3 regions of the Streptomyces sp. NPDC049887 genome follow, and region 3 is predicted to be linked to each of the others. Evidence: riboswitches for the same ligand, from Rfam matches in the RefSeq annotation. Region 3 holds a riboswitch; each other region holds the start of a gene.
The links. A riboswitch is a leader RNA that binds a small molecule or an ion and turns the genes downstream of it on or off. The one in region 3 is predicted to bind cobalamin.

Region 1 (9,532 bases), on a different contig from region 3:
GTGTTCATCGGGTACCGGCCGCGGCCGGGCGTGCCGCGATGGCCTCGCGGTAGAGCTCCGCCGTGCCCTGGGCCGCACGGGTCCAGGTGAACCGGGACAGGACGCGGTCCCGTCCGGCCGTCCCGATCCGGCGTCGCAGTCCCGCGTCCCCGAGGAGCCGGCCGAGCGCGCCGGCGAGGGCGTGGGCGTCGCCGGGCGGCACGGCGAGGCAGGCCTCGCCGTCGGGGCCGGTGACCTCCGGGATGGCGCCGCCGGTCGTGGCGACCAGCGGGGTGCCGGTCGCCATCGCCTCGGCCGCGGGCAGCGAGAAGCCCTCGTACAGCGACGGGACGCACGCCACCTGGGCGCTGCGCACGAGGTCCACCAGTTCCTGGTCGGAGATGCCCTTCACGAACCGCACGGCGTCCTCGAGGCCGTACCGCCCGATCATCCGGGCCACGGGTCCGTCCTCGGCGCGCTTGCCGACGACGACGAGGTGCGCGTCGGGCTGCTCCGTACGGAGCTTGGCGAGCGCCTCCACGAGGAACACCAGGCCCTTGAGCGGCACGTCGGCACTCGACGTCGTCACGATCCGGCCGGGCACCTCGGCGACCGACGGATCCGGCGAGAAGAGGCCGGTGTCGGCGCCGATGTGAACGACCCGCAGCCGCTCCGGACGGACACCCAGGTGCTCCACGATCTCCTGCTCGGAGGAGCCGGAGACGGTGAGGACGGACGGCAGCCGGCGCGCGACCCGCTTCTGCATCCGGGTGAAGCCGTACCAGCGGCGCACCGACGCCCGGCGGCGCCAGTTCTGAGCGGCGTCGAGTTCGAGGCGGCGGTCGACGGTGATCGGGTGGTGGATGGTGGTGACGAGCGGTGCGCCGAGGTCGCCGAGCAGTCCGTACCCGAGGGTCTGGTTGTCGTGGACGACGTCGAACTCGCCCCGGCGCGCGAGCAGATGGCGCCGGGCGCGCAGCGAGAACGTCAGCGGCTCCGGGAAGCCGCCCGTCCACATGGTGGCGACCTCGACCCCGTCGATCCAGTCGCGGTACTCGCCGCGCCCGGGGGTGCGGAAGGGGTCGGGCTGCCGGTACAGGTCGAGGCTGGGCAGCTCGGTGAGCGGCACGCCCTCGTCGAGCACGGGGAAGGGCTGGGCGCCGATCACCTCGACGCTGTGGCCGAGGCGGGCGAGTTCCCGGGACAGGTGGCGTACGTAGACGCCCTGGCCCCCGCAGAACGGGTTGCCCTTGTAGGTGAGGAGCGCGATGCGCAGCGGTCGGTCATCGGCACCGGACGCACCCCGACGGGGCCCGGCCGCTATGGCCTCAGCGGTCACCTACGGCCCCCTTCTCACTCCACTTTCGCCGGAGCGTAACCGCTCGCGCTAATCTAGAACAAGTTCCACACTTGATCGTTCTTGATCGCTCAAGGAGCATCGAATCTACCGGCAGGTAGCGCTGCTGTAAGGCCTGGATCAGGTGATTCGCGCCACGGCGCGGAGCCCTGCCATGCTGGCCCTCCGGCAGCGCCCGGAACGGGAACGCAGCACGGATCCGGACAGCGGGCCGGAAGGGGCCCCTGGATCGGGGACGGGGACGGGGACGGAAGAGATGAGCGCGGAAGCCAGGCCGGCCGTTCCGGCGGCCCCGCCCCTGACGGAGCGCCAGGAGGCCAGGCGCCGCCGCATCCTGCACGCCAGCGCGCAGCTGGCCAGCCGGGGCGGCTTCGACGCCGTGCAGATGCGTGAGGTCGCCGAGGCCGCCGGCGTCGCCCTCGGCACGCTGTACCGCTACTTCCCTTCCAAGGTGCACCTGCTCGTGGCCACGATGCAGGACCAGCTCCAGCATCTGCACACCACCCTGCGCAAGCGCCCGCCGGTCGCGGACAGCGCGGCGCAGCGGGTGGCCGAGACCCTGATGCGGGCGTTCCGCGCACTGCAGCGCGAACCGCACCTGGCGGACGCGATGGTGCGTGCGCTGACCTTCGCCGATCGCAGCGTCAGCCCCGAGGTGGACACGGTCTCGCGCCAGACCACGGCGATCATCCTGGACGCGATGGGCCTGGAGGACCCGACGCCCGAACAGCTCTCCGCCGTCCGGGTCATCGAGCACACCTGGCACTCGGCCCTGATCACCTGGCTGTCCGGCCGCGCCTCGATCGCCCAGGTGAAGATCGACATCGAGACGGTCTGCCGCCTGATCGACCTCACGGCCCCGGGGACGCAGCCGGGCCGGCGGACCGACTGAGGCGGGGAGCGGCCCACCGGCCGGGACCCGCCCCGGCGGACCGTCGAGCACTCCAACGCCGGGACCGGCCGGAACCCCCGGCGGAACCGCTGCGGCAGCGGTCGGCCGACCGGCCCGGGCGAGGGCCGCCGCACCGGCGGAAGCGGGGAGCGGCCCACCGGCCGGGACCCGCCTCAGCGGACCGTCCGGAGTCCGCTCCAGCTCCGCCCGGTCGCGACCTGCCCCGACCACGCGTCCAGGATGCGCCCGGCCTCCTCCACCGGCGCCGCGAGCGCGACCTCCTGCGCCCCGGCGTGGACACCGTCGCCCTCGTGCTCCACGGTCCCCTCGCTGCAGCAACGGCAGTGCAGGACGAAACTGCTCTTCGGCTCCGCGCCGAAGCCCTGCTCCACGAACAGCCCGACCAGGGCGTGCACGTCCGACGCCTCGGCGGCGTTCACGGTCACCACCAGCGTGGGCAGGGGCGAGGGCTCGAAGAGGACCAGTTCGTCGAAGACGGCGATCCGCTGACCGTCGACCACACGCTCCCCCTTCGGCTCCCCGTCGTGCACGACGACCTCGCCGAAACGCCGGCCGCCGGTGAACGGCACGCTCAACACCCGCGCACGGGTGGGACAGAGCCGCCGGGCCCACACGACCTCCTGCCCGCCGTCCGTCTCCAGCCGCACGCAGGCCATGCCGAAGGCGCCGTCGACGTCGATCGGCCCCTCCCCCTCCGGCACCGGGACGCCGAAGCCCGCCCAGGCGTCGCGGGCCACCTCCCACTCGCGCAGGACCGTCGCCGCGATGCCCAGGTTCCAGAACGCCGGATCGCCTTCTCCGCGCGGCGCGCGGGCCGCGGCCTCGCGTCCGAGGGCGTAGGCCCTGGGCCAGTCGCGCAGGAACTTGTACGCGAGGGCCGCGTCGTACCACCACACGCCGCCGGCCCTCTCGTCCGGGAAGTGGGCGAGCACCTGCTCGTAGGTCTCCGCGCACTGCCGCCACTCCCCGGCGTCGAAGGCCTGCCGGGCCCGTTCGATCAGCCGCCTGGCCTCTGCTTTCTCCATTTTCCCCACCCTGCTCCCCGGTACCGGACCGCAGGAGGCTACTCCTCGGGCGGGAACACGGCCTCTCCGCTCCCCGGCAGCCGGATCGAGATGGCCTCGACCGGGCAGCCCTCCGCCGCGGTGAGGATGTCCTCGTTCGCGTCGGTCTCCGGTTCGGTGGGGTGCGACTGGCGGGCCGCGTCCAGCTTGAAGCCGTCCGGCGCGCTGTTGACACACATCCCCGAACCGATGCACACACCACGGTCGACCTCGACCTGCCAGCGGTCACCCATCAGCTCTCGCTCCCGTATCCCGACGGCAAATGAACCATTTTGTGCTCAAAGTACTCGCCGTATCCCTCGGGACCGAACTCCCGCCCCAGCCCGGAGTTCTTGTATCCGCCGAACGGGCCAAGCATGTCGAGGCTGAACGTGTTGACGTTGTACGTCCCGGCCCTGACCCGCCTGGCGAAGTCGATGCCGTGCTCGACGTCGGCCGTCCAGACACTGCCGCTGAGCCCGTACTCGGAGTCGTTCGCGATCGCGGCGGCCTCGCCCTCGTCGCCGTACGGCAGCAGGCAGACGACGGGTCCGAAGATCTCCTCGCGGGCGATCCGCATGGCGTTGTCGACGCCGCCGAAGAGGGTCGGCTCGACGTACCAGCCGCGGTCGAGACCGGCCGGGCGGCCGCCGCCGGCGAGGACCTTGGCGCCCTCCTGCTGGCCGAGCGCGATGTAGTCGAGCGACCTCTGCTGCTGGCGGCGGGCGACGAGCGGACCGACCTGGGTCGCCGGATCCAGCGGGTCGCCGGTCACCAGCGCCCCGGCCGCCGCGGCGAAGGCGTCGGCGAACTCGTCGTGGCGGGCGCGCGGAACCAGGATGCGGGTCTGGGCCACGCACGCCTGGCCGTTGTTCATCCAGGCCGCCGGGACGATGCCCTGGACGGCCGTCTCCAGGTCCGCGTCCGGCAGGACGACCGCGGCGGACTTGCCGCCGAGTTCGAGGGTGACGCGGGTGAGGTTGCGGGCGGCGACCTCCATCACGCGCCGGCCGGCCGGGACCGAGCCGGTGAAGGAGACCTTGTCGACGCCGGGATGCCCGACGAGGTACTCGCTGACCTCGCGGTCGGCGGGGAGGATCGACAGCACTCCCTCGGGCAGGCCGGCCTCACGGACGATGTCGGCCAGGATGTAGGCGTCCAGCGGGGACTCGGGCGACGGCTTCAGGACCACGCCGCAGCCGGCGAGCAGGGCGGGCGCGAGCTTGGCCGCGGCGACGAACTGCGGGACGTTCCAGGGGATCACGGCCGCGACCACGCCGACCGGTTCACGCAGCACGAGGAGGGGGCCGAGGACTCCGCCGCGCGGTTCCTCGTAGGTGAAGTCGCGGGCGACGGTGATGGCCGCGTCCCAGACCATCATGGCGCCGAGCGCCTGGGCCAGGACGCTCCAGGAGTACGGCGATCCGTTCTGGGAGCTGATCGAGCGGGCGATCTCCTCGTGCCGTACGGCGATCGCGTCCTTGATCCTGCCGACGACCTCGATGCGCTCCTCGAGCGGCGTCCTCGGCCAGGGCCCGTGGTCGAAGGCGGCACGCGCGGCCGCGACCGCCCGGTCGACGTCGGCCCGCGAGGCGTGCGGGACGCGTCCGATGACCTGCTCGGTGTGCGGTGAGACCACCTCGATGGTGTCCGTGCCGAGGGGGTCGACCAGTTCCCCGCCGACGAAGAGTTTCCCGTGCTCCACCAGTTCGGACATGACGACTGCCTCCCGCGACCCCGGCTCTCCGAGCGCTCCAGCATTTCTGACGGCATTTCAGATACGCCGACCGCCTGAACAGATACCAGTTCCCGCCGGAGGAGTCCACGGCCGGGACCCGCACCCGGGAGGCAGACGCGCGGCCGCGGAACGCCTCCGGGACGCACCCGCGGACCGTCGCTTCCGCCCCGGCCCGGCACACCTCCGAGCCCTTTGCAATGAAGTCGACTTGGGCGACGATTGGAACGGGTTCTCGTTCTTGGGCCCGGGCCGGGAGGATGGGGAGCCGATGACGCGGGTGACGGAGCACGGCGGCGGTGTGTGGTCCCTCGAGGTCCCCATCCCGGACAACCCCCTGGGACACACGCTGGTCCACGTCCTGGACACCGGCCGCGGACCCGTCCTCGTCGACACCGGATGGGACGACCCCGCCTCCTGGACGGCGCTCTCGGACGGCCTGGCCGAACTGGGCCTCGCGGTGGCCGACGTCCACGGCGTACTCGTCACCCACCACCACCCCGACCACCACGGGCTGTCCGGCAGGGTCCGCGAGGCGTCCGGCGCCTGGGTCGCGATGCACGCGGCCGACATCGCCGTCGTCCGCCGCACCCGGGAGGCCCGGCCCGGGGCCTGGCTCGACTACCTGGTCGGGAAGCTCGCCGCCGTCGGGGCGCCGGAGGAGCACCTCGCCCCGCTGCTCGCGGCCCGCGAGAGCGGCCGGACGCGGGCCCTTCCCGGGCTGCGGGCGGCCCTGCCCGACCGCGAGATCGCGCCCGGCGAACTGGTGGACCTCGCCGGGCGGCGGCTGCGGGCGATCTGGACTCCCGGCCACACGCCCGGTCATGTGTGCCTGCACCTGGAGGAGGAGCACCCGGCGAACCTCCCCGGCCGCGGCCGCCTCTTCTCGGGCGACCATCTGCTCCCCGGCATCAGCCCCCACATCGGCCTGTACGAGGACCCCGACGACGGCGCGGTCACCGACCCCCTCGGCGACTACCTGGACTCCCTGGAACGCGTCGGCCGCCTCGGCGCCGCCGAGGTTCTCCCGGCGCACCAGCACGCCTTCACCGACGCCCCGGCCCGGGTCCGGGAGCTCCTCGCCCACCACGAGGAGCGGCTGACCGGGCTGCTGTCCCTTCTCGCCGAACCTCTCACCCCGTGGCAGTTGGCCGAGTGCATGGAGTGGAACCGGCCGTGGGACGAGATCCCCTACGGCTCCCGCACCATCGCCGTCTCGGAGGCCGAGGCCCATCTGCGCCGCCTGGTGAAACTGGGCCGGGTGGAAGCCGTGCCGGGCAGCGACCCGGTGACGTACACCGCGGTGGGCCGAGCCGGGGCGCGCGGACTGCGATGAACACGGCTCGCGCCGTGATCCGCGCTGGCCGGACCCCTCACGCCGTCCGCTCCGGCCCCGCGAGATCCACTCGAGGCCGCACCCCCGCACGAGCCGCCGGCCCCGCCGTGATCCGTGCGAGGCCCGGGGGACAGGCCGCCGAGGGCCTCCGCCGTACTGGGCCGCCCGTCCCGAGGGGCGGGGATTACGGACCGGTAGAGTGTGCGAGTCGTCATCACACCCGTACGGGGGGAAGCCGGTGCGAATCCGGCACTGACCCGCAGCCGTGAGCCGCCGTCGCAGGCGGCGAGTCGGAATGCCCCGTACCGGCCGTGACCGGCTCGCGCCATCGGGACCGGCCCGCTGGCAGGCACCGTCGAGGAATACGGGGCCGGAGCCTGGTACCTCAGCGTGCCTGTGCCCGGCTCCCCGCAGGAGAGGCCCAGCCCGCCATGTCCGTTCGCCGCAGCGCAGCAGCGCTCGCCGCCGCTTCCGCCGTGTTCTGCGTGGCCGCTGCCCCGGCAGCGACGGCCGCCCCCACCCCCTCCCCGTCGGCCGCGCTCCCGACCGGGCTCTACGGCACGAAGGACCCCACCTACGACGGTGTGTGGCGGCAGTCGCTGGCCCTGCTCGCCCAGGATGTCGTCAAGACCGTGCCCGCCGAGCAGGCCGTCGGGTGGCTCACCGGGCAGCAGTGCGAGAACGGCGGCTTCGCCTCCTACCGCGCGGACGTCTCCGGGCCGTGCGACGCGAAGACGGTGATGGACACCAACGCCACCGCCGCGGCGGTACAGGCCCTGCGTGCCCTCGGCGGCCACGGGGACGCCGTGAACAAGGGCCTCGAGTGGCTGAGGTCCGTGCAGAACGAGGACGGCGGCTGGAGCTACAACCCGGGCATGCCGTCCGACGCGAACTCCACGTCCGTCGTGATCGGCGCCTTCGCCGCGGCCAAGGCGCGGCCGGGCGAGGTGAAGTCGAAGAGCGGCAAGAACCCGTTCGACGCGCTGGTCACGTTCGCCGTGCCGTGCTCGGACAAGGCCGGGGGCGGTGCCTTCGCCTACCAGCCGGACAAGACCGGAAAGCTCCTCGCCAACGGCGACGCCACCGCGGCCGCCGTGCTCGCCGGGCTGGGCCGCGGCCTGGTCGTCTCCGGCCCGGAGCCGGACGGCGCCCCCGCCGCCTGCGCCTCCCCGGCGAAGGCCACCCCGGAGCAGTCGGCCCGCAACGGCGCCGCGTACCTGGCCACGGCGCTGGCGAAGACCGGCCATCTGGACTCGCCGCCGATGCCGGGCGCCGCCGACCCGTCCCCGCTCCCGGACTTCGGCAACACGGCGGACGCGGTCCTCGCGCTCTCCGCCGCCGGGCACGGCGACAAGGCGGACACGGCGGTCCGATGGCTGGAGAAGAACTCCGCCGCGTGGGCGAAGGACGGCGGCCCGGCGGCGTACGCGCAGCTCATCCTCGCCGCGCACGCCCACGGCGACGACCCGCGGGACTTCGGCGGCGCCGACCTCGTACGACAGCTGAACGCGACCGGTCCCGAGCCGGTCTCCACCACCGCGCCGCCCGCTCCGCGGGCGAAGAGCGACGCGGGCGAGGAGCACAAGGGCGGAGACAGCGCCGGAATCTGGTGGATCGTCGGTGCCGGCCTCGCGGCGGGTGCGGGCATAGGCATCCTGATCAGCGGCCGCCGCAAGAGCAGGCAGCCGTGATGCACCGGCGAGTGATCTCGCTCCTCCTCGCGCTCGGCGCCGTGCTCGCGGTACCGGGCGTGGCGGGGCAGGCGCAGGCGGCCGGCTACCGGTACTGGTCGTTCTGGCAGTCCGACGGCGCCGCTTGGGCCTACGCCACCCAGGGACCGGCCACGGCGCGGCCGGCCGACGGTTCGGTCGACGGATACCGCTTCTCCGTCAGCGCGGACTCGCAGGACTCGGCGAAGCCGCGTACCGCCCCCTCCTTCTCGCAGTTGTGCGCGGACACGCCGGCGAAGCCCGGCACCAAGCGGGTCGGGATCGTGATCGACTTCGGCACCGAGGCGGACGCGCCGTCCGGTGAGAAGCCCCCGTCCGCACCGGCGTCCGGCTGCGCCGCGGTCCCCTCCGACGCCACCAGCGCGGAGGCCCTGGCGGCGGTGGCCAAGCCCCTCCGCTACAACTCGGACGCGCTGCTGTGCGCGATCTCCGGTTACCCGAGGACGGGCTGCGGCGAGCAGGTCCCGGCCGGGGGCCCGGCGTCCGAGGAGTCGGGCGCGCCCGCCCCGCCGGCCGGGAAGCCCTCCGGGGCGGCCGACGGAGGCCCTTCGCTGGGGCTCTTCGCGGGCATCGCGGCCTTGCTCGCGCTGGGCGGGGCGGCGTTCTGGCAGTCCCGCCGCCGCGGATGACCCCGCCACCCGCGCCCCCGCCGCCGGACGATCCCGTGCAGCCGCACGGACGGCGTCGCAACGTCCGGCTGCTGGGCGGCGTCCCGCACGCCCGCCCCGGAGACGACCCGGGCGCGGACACGGGCTCCCACCACGGTGCCGGCGAGGGCCCGGGCGCGGAGAGAGACTCCGGTCGAGGTTCCGGAAACGACCCGGACGCCGGCACCCTGGACGGCCCGGTCGGCGGCCCCGTCGGCGGCCCCGCAAACGACCCTGGCGCGGGCGTCGGGAGCGGCGAGCGCGGTGCCGCGCCCCGCGGCGGTCGACTGTCCGGCGGTGCCCCGCGGGCGCGCCGGCCGCTGGGCGGTGCCCTGCGCGCGCCCGCCGCCGGCCGGAGCAACGCGCTGCACGCCGGAGCCTGGTGGGTCTGGGCGCTGGGCCTCGCCACCGCCGCTTCGAGGACGACCAATCCCCTCCTCCTCGGCCTCCTGGTGGGCGTCGCCGGGTACGTCGTGGCGGCCCGGCGCACCGACGCTCCCTGGGCCCGTTCGTACGGCGCCTTCGTCAAGCTCGGCCTGGCGGTGATCGCGATCCGGCTGGTGTTCTCCGTCGTCCTCGGTTCGCCCATCCCGGGCACCCTCGTCCTGGTGACGCTGCCCGAGGTGCCCCTGCCGGACTGGGCGCAGGGCGTCAGGATCGGCGGCCGGGTGACGGCGGAGCAGATGGTGTTCGCGCTGTACGACGGGGCGAAGCTGGCGACCCTGCTGATCTGTCTCGGCGCGGCGAACGCGCTCGCGAACCCGGCCCGGCTGCTGAAGTCGCTCCCGGGCG
Region 2 (9,532 bases), on a different contig from region 3:
GCTGGTCCTTCTCGCTCACCGCCACGGACGCCAACCGGTGGGCCATCCGGCTGGCCCGGGCGCTCACCGGCCGCCGGAAGATCCTCTTCAACAGCTACTGCTACCACGGAAGTGTCGACGAGTCCCTCATCGTCACCGGCCCGGAGGGGCGCGGTGCGACCAGCCGTCCCGGCAACGTCGGAGCCCCGTGCGACGTGACGCTGACCAGTCGCGTCGCCGAGTTCAACGACCTGGAGGGGCTGGAGAGGGAACTGGCGCACGGTGACGTCGCCGCGGTCCTCATGGAGCCCGCCCTCACCAACATCGGTATCGTGCTGCCCGAGCCGGGCTACCTCGAGGGCGTCCGCGAGCTGACCCGCCGGCACGGTGTACTGCTGGTCAACGACGAGACCCACACCTTCTCCGCCGGCCCCGGTGGTGCCACCGCCGCCTGGGCCCTGGATCCCGACATCCTCACCATCGGCAAGGCCGTCGCCGGAGGCGTCCCGGCCGGCGCCTACGGCCTGTCCGCCGACCTCGCCGACCGACTCCTCCGCCGTGGGGACCTCGACCTCGTCGACATGGGCGGGGTCGGCGGCACCCTCGCCGGCAACGCCCTGTCCGTCGCCGCCATGCGGGCAACCCTCGAACACGTGCTCACGGACAGCGCCTTCGCGGCCATGTCCGCGCTCTCCGCCCGCTTCGAGCAGGGCGTCCGGAGCGGCATCGACAAGCACGGTCTGCCCTGGTCGGTCAGCCGCCTCGGCGCCCGCACGGAGTACCGGTTCACCGCGCCCGCGCCGCGCACGGGCACCGAGTCCGCTGCCGCCTCCGACCCGGAGCTCGAGGACTTCCTGCACCTGTGGATGGCCAACCGGGGGGTCCTCATGACGCCGTTCCACAACATGGCGCTGATGTGCCCCGCCACCACCGAGGCCGACGTCGACACCCACACCACCCTCTTCGCCGACGCCCTGGCGGAACTGGCAGGCTGACACCCGTGGACGACATCGACCGCGCCATCCTCCGCGAACTCCAGAAGGACGGCCGCATCCCCTACGCGGACCTCGGCCCCAAGGTGGGTCTTTCCCCCTCCGCCGCACGGCAGCGCCTGCAGCGGCTCATCGACACGAGGACGGTCCAGGTCGTGGGCGTCACCGACCCCATGGCCATGGGCGGCCAGGCCATGGCCATGCTCGGTATCCGCGTCGACGGCGACCCGCGGGCCGTGGCCGACGCCCTCTCGGCCCGTGACGAGGTGGTCTACGCGGTGCTCACCGCCGGGCACTACGCCCTCTTCGCCGAGGTCGTCAGTCCCGGGCCGGCCGACCTGCTCGACTTCGTCAACGACGCCGTGAGGCCCCTCGAGGGAGTGGTGGGTGTCGACACCTTCCCGTACTTCGGCATCCACACCCACCGCTTCATGTGGGACGTCGGCTGACCGGTCGCCCCCACCACGGCTCACGGCACCGCCCCGTACGGGGGAGGCGGTGGCGCGGGACTTCGGGACCACCCATACCGAAGGCGTCCGCTTCGAACGCCGGCTCTCCCAGGCGGTGTTCGGAGCCGCACAGCAGAAGCAGGGCACGGGTGCCTTCGTGGACCAGCGCTCTGCCCGAGTTCCGCCACCGCTGAGCTGGTGTTCTCAACGGCCGTGCGGCCCGCGCTCGTACGAAGCGCGGGCCACACGGCACGGGACCTGTGTCAGGCGCTCGCCGCCGGACCGGCGGTGCGCCGCCGGTGGACCAGCGCGAGCACACCGTCCAGGACCAGGAAGGCCAGCAGGGACCAGCCCAGCAGCGGGAACGCCCAGCCGACGGCGACCACCAGCGGCACCGCCACGGCGAGGGCGGGCCGGGGCAGGTGCCGCCACGTGCCGCGCGCGGGCGCGCGGCCCACCAGGGCAGAGCGGTCCCCCCGGGTGGGTCGGCGCTGCCACCACATGCGGTAGCCGAGCACGATGCCGACACTCAGCCCGAGCGCGATGACCGCGAGGACGATCTGGTTGGCCAGGCCGAAGAGAGTGCCCATGTGGGCGCGTACACCGAGGCTGCTGAGCTTGGCCAGCACCGGGTGGTCCGCCCAGTCGACCCGCGAGGTGATCTCGCCGCTGTGCGGGTCGACGGCCGCCTGGTCCATGCGGACCGGCCACAGCCCATCGGTCTGGGCGACCGTCCAGGTGCTCTTTTCGTCCGCAGGCACGCCGAGTTCCACCGGACCGTCGAGTCCCGCGGCACGTGCCTTCTCCAGGATCCGGTCGATGCTGAGACCCTCCGGGAGACCGCCGTCCGCGGCGTCCCCGCCGGCCCCGGGCCCGCCGGAGTGGTCGTGCCCGGAGGAGCCCTCGGCGGATGCGGTGGTGTCCAGCTCGGGTGCGTACGCGCTCAGCGAGGTGCGCAGTTCGGTGAAGCGTTCGCCGGCGTACGCCGACCAGGTCAGACCGGTGGCACTGAGGACGAGAAGCCCGACCGAGATCCACACGCCGGTGACCGCGTGGAGGCTGCGGCTGCGGCGCACGCCGCGTGCCCCGCGCTCGGGCAGCAGCGTGTTGCGCTTCGCCCCGCCCGCGTAGGTGCGCCGGCGTCCGAACCACAGCAGCAGACCGCCCAGGACCAGCACCCACAGCCAGCTCGCGGCGAGCTCGGAGTACAGCCGGCCGGTCTCCCCGAGGTGGAGGTTGCGGTGCAGGTCGTCCAGCCAGGTCGCCAGGGGCGTCGAACCGAACCAGGTCGTCAGGGCGCCGCGCACCTCCGCGGTGTAGGGATCGACGTAGACGGTGCGCTGCCTGTCCTGCTCGGCGAGCTCGGGGACGGAGAGCACCACCTTGGTGGTGTGGTCGGCGGCCTCGGGCGGAACGACCGACATGATGCTGCCCTCGGGGTGGGCCTCGCGGGCGGCCGCTATCTGCTCCGTCAGCGGTTTCGGCGTCCCACCCACCTCCTCCACTCGCAGCTCCTGGTTGTAGACGAGCTGGTCCAGCTGCGGAACGGCGGTGTACGCCAGCCCGGTCAGCGCCGCGACCAGCAGGAACGGGGCGACCAGAATGCCGGCGTAGAAGTGCAGCCGGGTCAGCAGGGGCCACCAGCCGGAGCGTGTACGACCGTTGACCGGGGTGGCCGACGGGGGCCTGGACTGGTCCGACGTGGGCTTCTCGTCCGGGGAGTCGGCGGCCGGGGCCCCGTCGGGAGAGGCGTCGGATGTGGTGCTCATGAGTGGGTTCAGCTCCTGAAGTCCTGCCCGGCCCGCACGCAGGGGCCGGGGACTGTTCACTGCCGGAAGCGCGCGCCACCGATCGGTCCCTGCGCGACGAGCGGAGCCGCGCGGAACCCGGGGTACGCGTGAGAGCCGCCGCATGGGGCCGGAAGTCCGGATTCACGGGCGGTGGGAACACCGGTCGGGCGGGCGGCGCGTCGGCCCGCTTCGGCCGGATCAGTGGGTGAACAGCACAGGCGGACCACGCCGGGCGACCATGTGCTCCAGGACCCGGGTGCGGTACGGCACCTCGCGGTCCGCGCCGCGGTCCGGCGGGGTGCGGCGGCGTGCAAGCGACGCCCGGAACCGCGACCACCGCCGCAGCAGAACCAGCGCGTGCAGCGCCGCCGAAAGGGGTGTGCCCAGAAGTCGGCAGAGCCGCCACACCAGGGCTTCCCCCTGGCGCAGCCACCAGGCGGCGCCGAGCCCGGCGACCAGGTGCGCGAGCAGCATGAGCGGGCTCTGATGGTCGGAGGCCATGGCCGTGCCGACAGGTTCGGCCCCCGCACCGACGGCTCCGGTCACGATCTCCGAGCCGTAGGTCCCCATACGCTCTGCATGCGGCATATGCCCGACGTGCTGGCCGTTGTGCACGGAGGGCGTCCGGGTGTGGCCGGGGCCGGTGAACGCGAACAGCAGGTGCAGCGCGCCCTGCGTGACCGTGACCGCACCGGCGATCTGCCGGAAAGTGCGCTCACGTCCGGCGAGGCGCCCCGCCGTGAAAGCGACTGCCGTGCCGCCGGCCGCGAGCAGGGCGAAGGGCGGATGATGCCCCCCGGCCACGCTGTGCCCGGTGGCCGCCAGGAGCACGCACACCAGGCTGAACACCGCCACCCGCGCGAAGCGGAGCAGGCCACGGTCGGCCATCACTCCTCCTCGCGTTCGTCGGGCGGCTCATGCCTCTTCCGCACTACTACGTGTGCGGATCCGTCACCGTTCAATCTCGGCCACGGTTGTCCCACGACAGCAGTCGGGGCGCGTGACGTGATCGAGCCCGTGCAGCTCGCGGGGGTCGTATGCGAGCACGGCTCGGGCCGGGTGAGCTTATCCTGACCGAAATCAGCCGGACCATCGGGCGCGGGTGATCGAGAAGTCTGCGAGCCGTCCGACTTGCCGCTCCTGCTCGCGGCGGCGGATCTCGTCGGGGCCGGGGCGCTTGTAGGCGCCCCGGCCCTCGGATGTGCGGGTCAGGACCGGGACAGCTCGCCGCGAACGGCACGTGCGGCGGCGACCAGGTTCTCCAGTGAGGCCCGGGTCTCGGGCCAGGCGCGGGTCTTCAGGCCGCAGTCGGGATTGACCCAGAGCCGCTCCGCCGGGATGGCCCTCAGACCCGTGCGGAGCAGCTCGGCCGCCTCCTCGGCGCTGGGAACGCGCGGTGAGTGGATGTCGTACACGCCCGGGCCTGCCTCGCGCGGGTAGCCGTGAGCGGCCAGTTCGCGGGCGACCTGCATGTGCGAGCGGGCGGCCTCCAGGCTGATGACGTCGGCGTCGAGGTCGTCGATGGCCTGGACGATGTCGCCGAACTCGGCGTAGCACATGTGGGTGTGGATCTGGGTGTCCGGCCGGACCCCGCTCGTGCTCAGCCGGAACGCCTCCGTCGCCCAGGCCAGGTAGGCCGGGTGGTCGGCGGTGCGCAGCGGCAGCGTCTCTCGCAGCGCGGGCTCGTCCACCTGGATGACGGACGTCCCGGCAGCCTCCAGATCGTTCACCTCGTCGCGCAGGGCGAGGGCCACCTGGCGGGCGGTCTCGCCGAGGGGCTGGTCGTCGCGGACGAACGACCAGGCGAGCAGGGTCACCGGACCGGTGAGCATGCCCTTGACCGGGCGGGACGTGAGGGACTGGGCGTACCGCGTCCAGGGCACCGTCATCGGCTCGGGGCGGGAGATGTCGCCGGCCAGGATCGGCGGGCGGACGTAGCGGGTGCCATAGGACTGCACCCAGCCGTGCTGGGTGGCGAGGTAGCCGGTGAGTTGCTCGGCGAAGTACTGGACCATGTCGTTGCGTTCGGGCTCGCCGTGCACCAGTACGTCGATGCCGGTCTTCTCCTGGAAGGAGATGACCTCCTGGATCTCGGCCCTGATGCGCTCCTCGTAGCCGGCGGCGTCGATCCGGCCGGCGCGCAGGTCGGCGCGGGCCGCACGCAGCTCGCCGGTCTGCGGGAAGGAACCGATCGTGGTGGTCGGCAGCAGGGGCAGCCCGAGATGGGCGCGCTGGGCGGCGGCCCGTTCGGTGTAGGGCTGGGAGCGGCGGCCGTCGGCCTCGGCGACCGCCGCGACACGGGACCGTACGTCCGGGTCGTGTGTGATGGGGGAGCCCGCTCGGGAGGCCAGAGCGGCACGGTTGGCGGCGAGTTCCGCGGTGATCGTGTCGGTGCCCTGGGCGAGACCCTTGGCGAGGGTGACGATCTCGGCCGTCTTCTGCTTCGCGAAGGCGAGCCAGCGCAGGATCCGCGGCTCGATGTCCCGCTCCGGGGCCGTGTCCAGCGGCACATGGAGCAACGAGCACGAGGCGGCCACGTCGACCCGGTCGGCCAGTCCGAGCAGGGTGGCGAGGGTGGACAGCGACTTCTCCAGGTCGTCGACCCAGATGTTGCGGCCGTTGACCACCCCCGCGACCAGGCGCTTTCCGGGAAGTCCGCCGACGGCGGCGAGGGCGTCCAGGTTGGCGGCGGCGGACTCGGTGAAGTCCAGGGCGAGTCCGTCGACCGGGGCCTTGGCCAGCACCGGCAGGGCGTCGCCGAGCCGGTCGAAGTACGAGGCGACGAGCAGCCTGGACCGGTCGGTGAGGGCGCCGAGCTCGCGGTAGGCGCGCTCGGCGGCGTTCAGCTCGGCCGGGGTGCGGTCCTGGACGAGTGCGGGCTCGTCGAGCTGCACCCATTCCGCGCCGGCCGAGCGCAGGTCGGCGAGGATCTCGGCGTACACGGGCAGCAGCCGGTCCAGGAGGGTGAGCGGCTCGAAGTCCGCGGATACGCCGGGGGCGGGCTTGGCGAGCAGGAGGTACGTGACCGGGCCGACCAGGACGGGGCGCGCGGTCAGTCCGAGGGCCAGGGCTTCCCTCAGCTCGGCGACCTGCTTGGTCGAGTCGGCTGTGAACACGGTGTCCGGACCCAGCTCCGGGACCAGGTAGTGGTAGTTGGTGTCGAACCACTTCGTCATCTCCAGCGGCGCCACGTCCTGCGTGCCGCGCGCCATGGCGAAGTAGCCGCTCAGGGCGTCGGCCTCGACGGCGGCGCGGTGGCGCTCGGGGATCGCGCCGACCATCACGGTGGTGTCGAGGACGTGGTCGTAGAACGAGGAGTCACCGGTGGGCACCTCGTGGATGCCGGCCTCGGCGAGCTGCTGCCAGTTCGAGCGGCGCAGTTCGGCGGCGGTGGCACGGACGGCGTCGGCGGTGACCCGGCCCTTCCAGTAGCCCTCGACGGCCTTCTTCAGTTCCCGGTTCGGGCCCTGGCGGGGGTAGCCGTACACGGTGGCCCGTGCTGCCTCGGCTGCGGACTTCGATGTCACGGAGATCTCCTTCGCGAGATGAATCCCTGAGATCCCGGAGGCCGGACGAGAGCGCGAAGGGGTGACGAACCGGACGGTGCGAGCGTGCGAGACAAGGCACGGCCGTTCGCCTGGTGTGTACGCCGACCCGCCCTCGAGGTCACCGGGATGTCCGCGCACGGAGTCGTCCGCGCGCGGGCAACGGGCAGGTCTTCGGACTCGCGGGCACGTCCCCCCTGACCGGAGGACACCTAATGGCCGTCGCTTCCCAGGCCCGTACGGAGGTCCCAGTGCGTTTGACGGCGGTCGTTCCCGCTCACCGCTGCGGGGCAGTCCCGGATTCCCACCGGGTTCCCTCTTGCGACGCCCCGCCTGGAGGACGGGGCGAACCAGTTGCACAGGTCAGCCTAGACCCGTGCTTCGCAGATCACCGATTCGGGTCTGCGACCAGCGGTTCGTGCGACTTCGATACCGAGGAGACCGAAAACGTGGAGTTGGACGCCCGAGGGTGCTTTGCACCGTCGGCGGGTCGGTCACGTTCCCGATCCGCAGGTTGAGTTCGCCGAGATGGTGGAGGACCACCTGGCCGGTGGGCCGTACCCGCGGTTGTCCGGGTGGAGGCCGGCATGGTCGACCGGGAGACGTGGAACCGGATCTGTGACGGGCTCTCGTGTGAGACGAGATGGGGCTGATGATGGTGCTGGCCGGTCCCGTGCACCCGTACACGGCCGGAGACTGGGAGCGGGCCGGCAAACCCGGTGGACCGGGGGCAGGTCGTTATGACTCCATTGCGAAGAGTTGTTTGAGGCGAGCCTGGATCAGCGGTAGGCCGACGACGGGGACGTCGTAGTGGCCTGCCCCTTCCAGGACAGAGAGGTTGATGTCGTTGCCGTTGGCCACCATCTTGTTGACGACGTTGTAGGTGACGGAGTTCGGGCTGGTGATGTCGTCCGTCCCGTACAGCCACAGGACCGAGCCCGGCAGGGTCGAGGCTTCGAGCTTGCCCTGGTTCTGTTCGAAGAACCGTCTGTTCTCCGGAAGCGAGTTGGGTGTGTCTCCGCGAACCCCCGGATACGAGTCCGGACGGTGTGACGGGGAGGCAGCCAGATAGTTCCGGATGTCCTGCTTGACAAGTGCGTTCAGGTCGTCCAGGCATCGCTGCCAGTCCTGGTGGTAAAACCTGAGCATTCTCGGGCCGTAGACCTGGCTGGGGTCGACGTGGTAGCCCGCGTATCGTTCGGTCTTCGTGAAGTAGATGGTTTCTGCGTTGGCGAAGACCAACTGGTCGATCTGGTGGTCCGTCGGGGGGAGCCCGGATTGGGACGCGTTGTCGATGACCTGCCACAGGATTCTGTTCATGGCGGGCACGTCTGGGACCGGGGCAAGGGTGATGGCACCGCGGTATTCCAGGTCCGGGTCTGCCTTGGTGGCAGAGTCTGAGTAGTAGGCGGCGGCAAGTGCTGCGAAGCCGCCTTCCGACCATCCCGCTGGGACCCACTGCCCTGACAGCCTGTCGCCCAGGTATCGCTGCGCGGCGACCGCGGCGAAGATCATGGAGTTGCCCTCACTGGACAGGTCGTAGTAGCCGTGGCCCGCGGTGACGCCCGCGGACGCGGGCCCCAGCCCCTCGTAGTCCGGCGCGACGACGGCGATGCCCATCTTCAGGACGGCTGCCAGCAAGGCGTCGTTCGGGCCGTCGACCCAGGTTTTGTGTTCCTGGAGTTGGACGCTGGGCGCGCACTGCGGTGCCCATCCGACGGTTCCGTGGCCCCACACGACGAGCGGCCGACCTCCTGCCGGAGGTGCCTTCTTGGGAAGGAACAGCATGGCCGTCGCATTGACTTGGTTCCCCCGCATACCCGGCATGCGGTACACGAGCAGTTTTCCGTCGGCCACAGCAGAAATCCCCTGGGGCACATTGCGCAGGTGGGTTGGAACACCTACTACGTCCCCGTTGCGTGCGGCATCGGTGGGACCGCCCGGGCCTCCCGATGGAGCGATGTACCCACCGATGAGGAGCCCGGCCAGCAGCACGACCGCACATGCTCTCTCCCTGCGAAGCAAGGCCCTCCGGCGGAGTCTGCACCGGCCCGGCTCCTTCGGGAGCCCAGCGCGGGGGGACGGCCCTGGCGGAGGAGTCTGTATCGCTGCGTCGGCCATACCCGCGACCCCGCTTTCGTCTTCTTCTCATCCTGAGCCTCCATCAGTGCGCCGAAGCGTGAGTCCGGGGCTTAGGGACGGTGGCTGTGCAGTCATCGTTGACCGTAGGAGGCCAGGGGGACCTGCGCCTGCCGAGGGCCGGTTCGGTGCGCCATTGGGGTTGCTGTTCCCGGCTCCGGTGTTCCCCGGAGCCGGGAAGGCCTGTCGGGTTCTCCGACGGCGCTGTCGCAGGCTCGCGGGTGAGACCGCGCCTGCCGAATGGCCTACCTGAGTGACGTTGGGCAGGCGCAAAGACCCCTTGCCGCTTAGCGTCACCCGGGGAACAACTCTGATCTTGGTCATTCCGGGTCGGAGGGTGAACCGACAGAGAGTTGGAAGACCCACGGCACCGTCATCGGAGAAGGGTGCCCGGGCAGCCGAGGAGGTCGGCAATGGCGACGCGAGAGCTGAGGTCTCGCCGGGCACGAAGAAGGACCCGGCGCGCTGTCTGGGCCTGCATGCTCGCGGGGTGTGTCATCGCAAGCTGTGTGCCCTCGGCCGCAGCGAGCCCGCAAGGGGACGACCGTCTGTGCGCGACGGAGCCCTTCCCTCCATCGGAAAGTACTCCGCCCCCGATCCTGTCGGGGAGCGATGTGTGGAGTTTTGTCTCCCATCCG
Region 3 (9,532 bases):
CGTGCAGCTGGGGGGTGAGCCGCACCTTGGTGCCGGGGTCGAGGCTGCCGCGCTCGACCCGCTCCAGCCGGCGGACCACGGTGTCCGCCGCGTGCGGCACCTGTTCCAGGACGGGGCCCGCGAGGGCGTGCACGTCGTGCCCGCAGAGCCCGTAGGTGCCGGGGCGCTGGGAGACGAGGCTGCGGGTGAGGGTGACCCGGCCCGGCCCGGTGGCGTGCACGGTGAGCCGCCCTTCACCGGGCAGGGGTCGTCCCGCGGGGGCCTTCAGCGCGGCGTCGCTGGCGTACCGGCCTGCGGCGAACGCGGCCGCGCCGAGACCGATGAGGGTGGTGACGGCCGCTGCCGTCGCTGTTGCCGGGCGCACCGTTCCAGTGTGGTGAGGTCCGTGCCGGGGTGCCAGTGGACCGGGCGGCGGGAGTGACGTCAGCGGGACTGGCCGTAGTCGCGGAGCTTCCCGGCGACCTCCCGGAGCTGCGACTCGGAGAGCAGGGCGGGGGTGCGTCCGGGGACGGAGACGGCAGTGAGCCAGAGGCGGCACATCCACTCCAGCTGGGCCGTGCGGTCGAAGGCCTGGTCCAGTGAGGACCCGTAGGTGACCGTCCCGTGGTTGCGGAGCAGGCAGCCGGTGCGGTCCGCCAGGGCGCGGAGCATGTGCGCCGCCAGCTCGCCGGTGCCGTACAGGGCGTAGGGGGCGACGCGGACGGGGCCGCCGAGGGCCGCCGCCATGTAGTGGATCAGCGGCAGTTCGTCGACGAGGGTGGAGACGGCCGTGGCGTGCACGGCGTGCGTGTGGACGACGGCCACCGCGTCGGTGGCGCGGTGGATCGCGAGGTGCATCGGGAGCTCGCTGGTGGGCGTGAGCTGCCCGAGGACCTGCCGCCCGTCGAGGCGGACACCGACGGCGTCCGCCGCGGTGAGCCGGTCGTAGTGCACCCCGCTGGGGGTGACCAGCACGATGTCGCCGGTGGGGCCGGGGACGCGTACGGAGACGTTCCCCGAGGTTCCCACGACCAGGCCGTCCGCGACGGTTCTGCGCGCCGTGGCCACGAGGTCCGACCAGGCCCGGGATATCGCCTCCCGCTCCTGGCCCTCCGGCTGTTCGTCCGGCTGTTCGTCGGGTTGCCCCTGTTCCGTCATGCGGCCGATCGTGTCAGTCCGGACCGGTGGCGGCGACGGCGGGCCGGCTCCGGGCCGCCGTCGCCGCACCCCGATGGCCGGGGCGTGGCGACGGAAAGTCCGGAGTGACCGGAATCTCTTTCGGCGTTCATCCAGGCGAAGGATTTTGATCACTTAGCGGCCACTTCGCGACCACCCTGGAGAGCTACAGGCCAGGAATTTGGCCGATTCCGATCGGTACGCCCCGGCCGCGAGCGCTCCCGGGACACCGCCGCAAGCGTCTCCGCAGGCATGAACGGAAGAGCCTCACTCCGCTTGAAGACACTCCAAAGCCCGCCCCAGTTCACCTTCCGTTCACTCAGCAACCCTACGTTCACCCGAGCCACTGACATCTGAACGATTGCCTGGGTACCCGGTAAATGGAGCACATCACCCTGCTGCTCGCGATTGTCGTCGTGACAGCACTCGTGTTCGATTTCACGAACGGCTTCCACGACACCGCCAACGCCATGGCGACGACCATCTCGACGGGTGCGATGAGACCGAAGGCAGCAGTGGCGATGTCCGCCGTGCTGAACCTGGTCGGCGCGTTCCTGTCCGTCGAGGTCGCCAAGACGATCTCGGGCGGCATCATCAACGAAGAGGGCATCCGCCCAGAAGTGATCTTCGCCGCGCTCGTCGGCGCGATCCTCTGGAACCTGCTGACCTGGCTGCTGGGCCTCCCGTCCAGCTCCTCCCACGCCCTCTTCGGCGGCCTCATCGGCGCCGCCGTGATGTCGGCCGGCTTCTCCGCCGTCAACGGGGGCACGATCGTCACCAAGGTCCTGATCCCCGCCGTCGCGGCTCCGCTCGTCGCCGGCCTCGCGGCCGTGGTCGCCACCAGGCTGACGTACCGGATCGGTGGCACGAACGAGAACAAGGCCACCTCCAAGGGCTACCGCGCCGGGCAGATCGCCTCCGCCGGCCTGGTGTCCCTCGCCCACGGCACCAACGACGCGCAGAAGACCATGGGCGTCATCACCCTGGCCCTGGTCACCGGCGGCGTCCTCGCGCCCGGCTCGAACCCCCCGATGTGGGTCATCGTCTCCGCCGGTGTCGCGATCGCGCTCGGTACCTACCTCGGCGGCTGGCGCATCATCCGCACCATGGGCAAGGGGCTGACCGACCTCCAGCCGCAGCAGGGCTTCGCCGCCCAGACCAGCGCCGCGACGGTCATCCTGGCCTCCTCGAACCTCGGCTTCTCGCTCTCCACCACCCAGTCCTGCTCGGGTGCCGTGATGGGCGCCGGTCTCGGCCGCAGGGGCGGTGTGGTCCGCTGGTCCACCGCGACCCGGATGTTCGTCGCCTGGGGCCTGACCCTGCCCGCCGCCGCCCTGGTCGCCGCGGCCGCGGAGTTCCTGACCAAGCAGGGCACCTGGGGCATCGCCGCCGTGGCCGTGCTGCTCGTCGCCGGCTCCGGGGCCATCTGGGTGATCTCGCGCCGCAAGCCGGTCGACCACACCAACGTCACGGACGACGAGGTCGAGCCCGCGGGCGTCGTCACCGCCGCCATCGCGGCCGTCACCCCGCCCCCGGCCGGTGCCGCCACGACCCCGGTCACCGAGCCCGAGGCGCTGAAGGCCACCGTCCCGGCCCAGGCATCCGAGTCCACTGCGGCGCCCGCCGCCACGGTGTAAGGAAAGAACAGCATGAAGATCGACTGGGCAGCTCTGGGCTCCGTCTTCGGCGTGAGCCTCGTCGTGACCGTCGCCCTGGTGGGCCTGTTCACCCTGGGCATCGCGGGTCTCTCCAAGCAGGAGGCCGCGGCCGCGCAGGGAGGCTCCGCCGGCCTCGCCCGCACGGGTGCGTACGCCTGCTTCGCGCTCTGCGCGGCGGCGGTGGCCTTCGGGATCTATCTGATCGTGGTCTGACCGCCGTACGGCACCTCCTCGCACAGGGGCCGGGCCCACCTCCGGGTGGTCCGGCCCCTGTCGTGTGCGCGCCCGCACCCGCCCGGTGTGGGCCTCGGCACACTGTCCCGTCGCAGGTCAAGGGCGAGTTGACGGGCGTTCGGGGACCGTGGTGGACTTCCGGAGCCATTTACGGCGGCAGAAGAGGAAGCCGGTGCGAATCCGGCGCGGTCCCGCCACTGTCACGGGTGCGCTCCCTCACGGAGCACCCCGGAGCCAGGAACTCTCTCCCGCCGGTCACGTCGAGCCAGGGCGCGGACCCTGAGTGAGGACGAACATGCCTGCCGAACCGGGGAGGCCGGGCGTGCCGCGCCCGGACATCACGTTCGCGTACGGCGCCGCGGCCGGACTGGCCGGCGACCTGCTCCTCGGCGATCCACGCCGCGGGCACCCGGTCGCCGCCTTCGGCCGGGCCGCCGCCGCGGTCGAACGGAGACTCTGGCGCGACCACCGTGGCTGGGGCGCCCTGCACACCGCGGTGTGCGCCGGCGGCGCGATCGCCGCGGGCGCGCTGGCCGCCGCCTTCGCACGCCGATCGCGCGGCGCCGCCGTCGCCCTGACCGCGACCGCCACCTGGGCCGTCGTCGGCGGCACCTCGCTGGGCCGGGAGGCCCGGTCGATCGGCGGGGCGCTGGCGGCCGGGGACATCGAGGTCGCCAGGGAACGGCTGCCGCATCTGTGCGGGCGCGACCCGCAGGCACTGGACGGCCCCGGGATCGCCCGCGCCGTCGTCGAGTCCGTCGCCGAGAACACCTCGGACGCCGTCGTGGGCGCGCTGTTCTGGGGCGCGGTCGGCGGCGTGCCCGGACTCGTCGGGTTCCGCGCCGTCAACACCCTGGACGCGATGGTGGGTCACAGGTCCCCCCGCCACCGGCGGTACGGCTGGGCCTCGGCCCGCCTCGACGATCTCGCGGGCTGGCCCGGGGCCCGGCTCACCGCGGCCCTGGCGACCGCCGCGGGCGGCGACCCGCGCGGCGCGGCACGCGCCTGGCGCCGCGACGCCGCGAAGCATCCGAGCCCCAACGCCGGTCCCGTGGAGGCCGCGTTCGCCGGGGCCCTCGGCGTACGGCTCGGCGGGACGCTCTCGTACGGCGGCCGGGTCGAGCACCGGCCCGTGCTCAACGGCGCCGGCGGCAGGGCCGTCGAGGTCGCGGACATCGAGCGGGCGGTACGGCTCTCGCGGCGCGTGGGGGTGCTGGCACTCGCGGTGTGCGCGGGCGGGCGCCTCGCGGCCGGGGCCCTGGGGCGGAGGCGCACATGAGCGGGGGCGGGTTGCTGGTCGCGGGCACCACCTCGGACGCCGGGAAGAGCGTCGTCACGGCGGGGATCTGCCGCTGGCTGGTGCGCCGGGGCGTGAAGGTCGCGCCCTTCAAGGGGCAGAACATGTCCCTCAACTCCTTCGTCACCCGCGAGGGCGCCGAGATCGGCCGGGCTCAGGCCATGCAGGCGCAGGCCGCACGGGTGGAACCCACGGCCCTGATGAACCCGGTGCTGCTGAAACCCGGCGGCGACCGGTCCAGCCAGGTCGTGCTGATGGGCAGGCCCGTGGGCGAGCTGAGCGCGCGCGGCTACCACGGAGGGCGCCAGAAGGCGCTGTTCGAACCGGTGATGGACTGCCTGGACGAGTTGCGGAACACATACGACGCGGTGATCTGTGAGGGCGCGGGCAGCCCCGCGGAGATCAATCTTCGGCGCACGGACATCGTCAACATGGGCATCGCCCGCGCGGCGCGCCTCCCCGTGCTCGTCGTGGGCGACATCGACCGGGGCGGGGTCTTCGCCCAGTTCTTCGGCACGACCGCGCTGCTGGCCCCGGAGGACCAGGAACTCATCGCGGGATACCTCGTCAACAAGTTCCGCGGCGACGTCACGCTGCTGGAGCCGGGGCTGGAGATGCTCCACGCACTCACCGGGCGGCGGACGTTCGGGGTGCTGCCGTACGCGCACGGGCTCGGCATCGACGAGGAGGACGGGCTGCGGGTGTCGCTGCGCGGCACCGTGCGCGAGTCGGTGGTGGCACCGCCGGTCGGTGAGGACGTGCTGCGCGTGGCCGTGTGCGCCGTGCCGCTGATGTCCAACTTCACCGACGTGGACGCGCTCGCCGCCGAGCCGGGCGTGATCGTGCGCTTCGTCGACCGCCCGGAGGAACTGGCCGACGCCGACCTGGTGGTGGTGCCCGGTACGCGCGGCACCGTGCGCGCCCTGGAGTGGCTGCGCGAGCGCGGTCTCGCCGGCGCGCTCGCCCGGCGCGCGGCGGAGGGCCGGCCCGTGCTCGGCATCTGCGGCGGATTCCAGGTGCTCGGCGAGCACATCGACGACGAGGTCGAGTCCCGGGCCGGAGCCGTGCCGGGGCTCGGACTGCTCCCCGTCCGGGTGCGGTTCGCCGCGGAGAAGACGCTCGCCCGCCCGTCCGGTGAAGCGCTGCGGCAGCCGGTCGAGGGCTACGAGATCCACCACGGCGTCGCCGAGGTGCTCGGCGGCGAACCCTTCCTCGACGGCTGCCGGGTCGGTGAGGTGTGGGGCACCCACTGGCACGGATCGCTGGAGAGCGACGGATTCCGCCGGGCGTTCCTGCGGGCCGTCGCCGCGGCGGCGGGCCGGCGCTTCGTCCCCGCCCCGGACACCTCCTTCGCCACCCTGCGCGAGGCCCAGCTCGACCGCCTCGGCGATCTGATCGAGGAGCACGCGGACACGGACGCGCTCCTCCGTCTCATCGAGGGCGGCGCGCCCTCGGGCCTGCCGTTCATCCCGCCGGGCGCACCCGACCTCCCCGGTCCGCCCAGCGCCGGAACCCCTGGAGCCGCACAGTGAGCAACGCCCCCCACTACCCGTTCACGGCGGTCGTCGGCATGGACGACCTGCGGCTCGCCCTGCTGCTGAACGCGGTCAGCCCGGCCGTCGGCGGAGTGCTCGTCCGCGGGGAGAAGGGCACCGCCAAGTCGACGGCCGTGCGCGCCCTCGCCGCGCTGATGCCGGACGTCGACGTGGTCGCCGGATGCCGGTTCTCCTGTGCTCCCGGGGCGCCCGATCCGGGCTGCCCGGACGGCCCGCACGAGGCCGCGCCCGGCACGGCACGCCCGGCCAGGATGGTCGAGCTGCCCGTCGGCGCCTCGGAGGACCGGCTCGTCGGCGCCCTCGACATCGAACGGGCCCTCGCGGACGGGGTGAAGGCGTTCGAACCCGGTCTGCTCGCCGACGCGCACCGGGGCGTGCTGTACGTGGACGAGGTCAATCTGCTCCACGACCATCTGGTCGACCTGCTGCTGGACGCGGCCGCGATGGGCGCCTCCTACGTCGAGCGCGAGGGTGTGTCCGTGCGGCACGCCGCCCGGTTCCTGCTCGTCGGCACGATGAACCCCGAAGAGGGGGAGCTGCGGCCGCAGTTGCTCGACCGCTTCGGACTGACGGTCGAGGTCGCCGCGTCCCGGGAGCCGGACCAGCGGGTGGAGGTCGTCCGGCGCAGGCTCGCCCACGACGACGACCCCGCCGCCTTCGCGGCCCGCTGGGCGGACGAGGAGGCGGCGCTGCGCGAGCGCATCGTGACCGCGAGGACGCTGCTGCCCCGGGTGGAGCTCGGGGACGCGGCGCTGCGGCAGATCGCCGCCACCTGCGCGGCGTTCGAGGTGGACGGCATGCGCGCCGACATCGTGATGGCCCGGACCGCGACGGCGCTGGCCGCGTGGGCGGGCCGTGCGGACGTCCGCGAGGAGGACGTGCGGCAGGCCGCGCTCCTCGCGCTCCCCCACCGGCGCCGGCGCAACCCGTTCGACGCGCCCGGCCTCGACGAGGACAAGCTCGACGAGACGCTGGAGCGGTTCGGCGGGGACGACCGGCCGGACCCGGACACCGACCCCGATCCGGACCCCGACACGGACCCGTCCGGCCCGGACGGCGGCCCCGGCGGTGGAGGCGTCCCGCCCCAGGGCCAGGGGCCCGAACCCGGCCCTCCCGCGGAGCAGCCCGAGCCCCCGGAGCCGCCCGCCGGGCAGCCCGAGCCGTCCGAAGCCGCCGGGGCGCCGGCCGCGGGAGCCGGCGCGGGCGACCGGGCCGCCGAGCGGGCCGCGGAGCCGTTCCGTACGAAGGTGCTCAGCGTGCCCGGTCTCGGCGAGGGGGCGGCGGGGCGCCGCTCCCGGGCCCGCACCGAGCACGGCAGGACGACCGGGGCGCGCCGGCCGCGGGGTGCGCTGACCAAGCTGCACCTGGCGGCGACCGTTCGGGCGGCGGCACCGCACCAGCGTGCCCGCGGCCGTCTCGGACCGGGGCTCGTGGTCCGCCGGGACGATCTGCGCCAGGCCACCCGCGAGGGCCGTGAGGGCAACCTCGTGCTCTTCGTCGTCGACGCCTCCGGCTCCATGGCGGCCCGCCGGCGCATGGGTTCCGTGAAGGGCGCGGTGCTGTCGCTGCTGCTGGACGCCTACCAGCGCCGGGACAAGGTCGGCCTGGTCACCTTCCGCGGCACCGGCGCCGATGTGGCACTGCCGCCGACCTCGTCCGTGGACGCCGCCGCCGCACGGCTGGAGGAGCTGCCGACGGGCGGCCGGACACCGCTGGCGGCCGGGCTGCTGAAGGCCCATGACGTCCTGCGGGTGGAGCGGCTGCGCGACCCGTCGCGGCGGCCGCTGCTGGTCGTCGTGACCGACGGACGGGCGACCGGGGCGCGTGGCGGCGACGCCCTGGCGCTCGCCGGACGCGCCGCCCGGCTGCACGCCGCCGAGGGCACGGCCTCGGTGGTCGTGGACTGCGAGGCGGGCCCGGTGCGGCTTGGTCTCGCCGGGAACCTCGCCCGTGACCTCGGCGGCACCGCCGTCACCCTGGACGAGCTTCGCGCCGACAGCATCGCGGGGCTGGTCCGGGACGTACGCGCGGCGACGACGGGAACCGACAGCACGGTCCGCAACAGGAGGGCAGCGTAGTGCCGCAGGGAAAGCCGGACGTGGTTCCGGACGACGGTCTCACCACCCGCCAGCGCCGCAACCGACCGCTGGTGATGGTGCACACGGGCATCGGCAAGGGGAAGTCCACGGCCGCCTTCGGGATGGCGCTGCGCGCCTGGAACCAGGGCTGGCCGGTCGGGGTGTTCCAGTTCGTGAAGTCGGCGAAGTGGAGGGTCGGCGAGGAGAACGCCCTCAAGGTCCTCGGCGCGAGCGGCGAGGGCGGCACGGTCCACTGGCACAAGATGGGCGAGGGCTGGTCGTGGATCCAGCGTCCGCCGGCCGAGGGCGAGCAGTCCCACGAGGACAAGGCGCGCGAGGGCTGGGAACAGGTGAAGCGCGACCTGGCCGCCGGGACGTACAAGTTCTACGTGCTCGACGAGTTCGCCTATCTGCTGCACTGGGGCTGGATCGACACGGCCGAGGTGATCGAGGTGCTGCGCGACCGGCCCGGTACCCAGCACGTCGTGATCACCGGCCGCAACGCCCCGCGGGAACTGCAGGAGTTCGCCGACCTCGTGACCGACATGTCCAAGGTCAGGCATCCGATGGACGCGGGCCAGAAGGGCCAGCGGGGCATCGAGTGGTAGAGCGAGCGGCAGGCAGAACGTGGTAGCGCGTCTCGTCGTCGCGGCCCCGGCCTCCGGCAGCGGCAAGACCACCGTCGCGACGGGTCTGATGGCGGCCTTCACGGCCGCCGGACTCGCCGTCTCCCCGCACAAGGTGGGTCCCGACTACATCGATCCCGGCTACCACGCGCTCGCCACCGGGCGCCCGGGCCGCAACCTCGACGCGTACATGTGCGGTACGGAGCTGGTCGCCCCGCTGTTCTCGCACGGCGCGCACGGCTGCGACCTGGCCGTCGTCGAGGGGGTGATGGGGCTGTACGACGGGGCCGCGGGGGCCGGCGAGCTGGCCTCCACGGCCCAGGTCGCCAAGCTGCTCAGGGCGCCGGTGGTACTGGTCGTCGACGCGTCCTCGCAGTCGCGGTCGGTGGCGGCGCTGGTGCACGGATTCGCGTCCTGGGACCCGGAGGTGCGGCTCGGCGGGGTGATCCTCAACAAGGTCGCCACCGACCGCCACGAGGCCCTGCTGAGGGAGGCCCTGGAGGAGTCCGGGGTGCCGGTGCTCGGTGTGCTGCGACGGGCGCCCGCGGTGGCGACGCCGTCGCGGCACCTGGGACTCGTGCCGGTCGCCGAGCGGCGGAGCGAGGCGGTCGACGCGGTCGCGGCGCAGGCCGAGCAGGTACGTGCGGGCTGCGACCTGGAAGCGCTGCTGGCCCTGGCGCGCAGCGCGCCGCCGCTCACCGGGGACCCCTGGGATCCCGGGACGGCACTGGGTTCGCCAGCCGGCCGGGCGCGGGACCGGCGGCCCCTCGTCGCCGTGGCCGGGGGCGCCGCGTTCACCTTCTCGTACGCCGAGCACACGGAGCTGCTGACGGCCGCCGGCGCGGAGGTCGTCACCTTCGACCCGCTGCACGACGAGGAGCTGCCCGCCGGGACGGCCGGCCTGGTCGTCGGCGGCGGCTTCCCCGAG

Region 1: linked by a shared signal. The riboswitch ahead of AB0J10_RS09865 (prenyltransferase/squalene oxidase repeat-containing protein) and the one ahead of AB0J10_RS17295 (cobalamin biosynthesis protein) in region 3 are both predicted to bind cobalamin.
Region 2: linked by a shared signal. The riboswitch ahead of metE (5-methyltetrahydropteroyltriglutamate--homocysteine S-methyltransferase) and the one ahead of AB0J10_RS17295 (cobalamin biosynthesis protein) in region 3 are both predicted to bind cobalamin.

The regions. Positions count from the first base shown of each region.
Region 1 is NZ_JBFAMM010000006.1:134,055-143,586, reverse strand. Features, by position in the region: gene AB0J10_RS09895 (glycosyltransferase family 4 protein) at 5-1,318, opposite strand; gene AB0J10_RS09890 (TetR family transcriptional regulator) at 1,593-2,228, shown strand; gene AB0J10_RS09885 (tetratricopeptide repeat protein) at 2,402-3,274, opposite strand; gene AB0J10_RS09880 (ferredoxin) at 3,313-3,546, opposite strand; gene AB0J10_RS09875 (aldehyde dehydrogenase) at 3,546-5,009, opposite strand; gene AB0J10_RS09870 (MBL fold metallo-hydrolase) at 5,299-6,363, shown strand; cobalamin riboswitch at 6,550-6,684, shown strand; gene AB0J10_RS09865 (prenyltransferase/squalene oxidase repeat-containing protein) at 6,795-8,054, shown strand; gene AB0J10_RS09860 (SCO2322 family protein) at 8,054-8,722, shown strand; gene AB0J10_RS09855 (energy-coupling factor transporter transmembrane protein EcfT) at 9,028-9,532, shown strand, end outside.
Region 2 is NZ_JBFAMM010000018.1:132,853-142,384, forward strand. Features, by position in the region: gene AB0J10_RS22145 (transaminase) at 1-974, shown strand, start outside; gene AB0J10_RS22150 (Lrp/AsnC family transcriptional regulator) at 980-1,420, shown strand; partial or broken gene AB0J10_RS22155 (enoyl-CoA hydratase) at 1,464-1,614, shown strand; gene AB0J10_RS22160 (PepSY domain-containing protein) at 1,684-3,189, opposite strand; gene AB0J10_RS22165 (hypothetical protein) at 3,409-4,098, opposite strand; gene metE (5-methyltetrahydropteroyltriglutamate--homocysteine S-methyltransferase) at 4,419-6,737, opposite strand; cobalamin riboswitch at 6,903-7,125, opposite strand; gene AB0J10_RS22175 (lipase family protein) at 7,494-8,612, opposite strand.
Region 3 is NZ_JBFAMM010000012.1:146,154-155,685, reverse strand. Features, by position in the region: gene AB0J10_RS17315 (alpha/beta fold hydrolase) at 1-364, opposite strand, end outside; gene AB0J10_RS17310 (class II aldolase/adducin family protein) at 424-1,137, opposite strand; gene AB0J10_RS17305 (inorganic phosphate transporter) at 1,536-2,792, shown strand; gene AB0J10_RS17300 (hypothetical protein) at 2,805-3,026, shown strand; cobalamin riboswitch at 3,152-3,312, shown strand; gene AB0J10_RS17295 (cobalamin biosynthesis protein) at 3,343-4,326, shown strand; gene AB0J10_RS17290 (cobyric acid synthase) at 4,323-5,876, shown strand; gene AB0J10_RS17285 (putative cobaltochelatase) at 5,915-7,978, shown strand; gene cobO (cob(I)yrinic acid a,c-diamide adenosyltransferase) at 7,978-8,586, shown strand; gene AB0J10_RS17275 (cobyrinate a,c-diamide synthase) at 8,606-9,532, shown strand, end outside.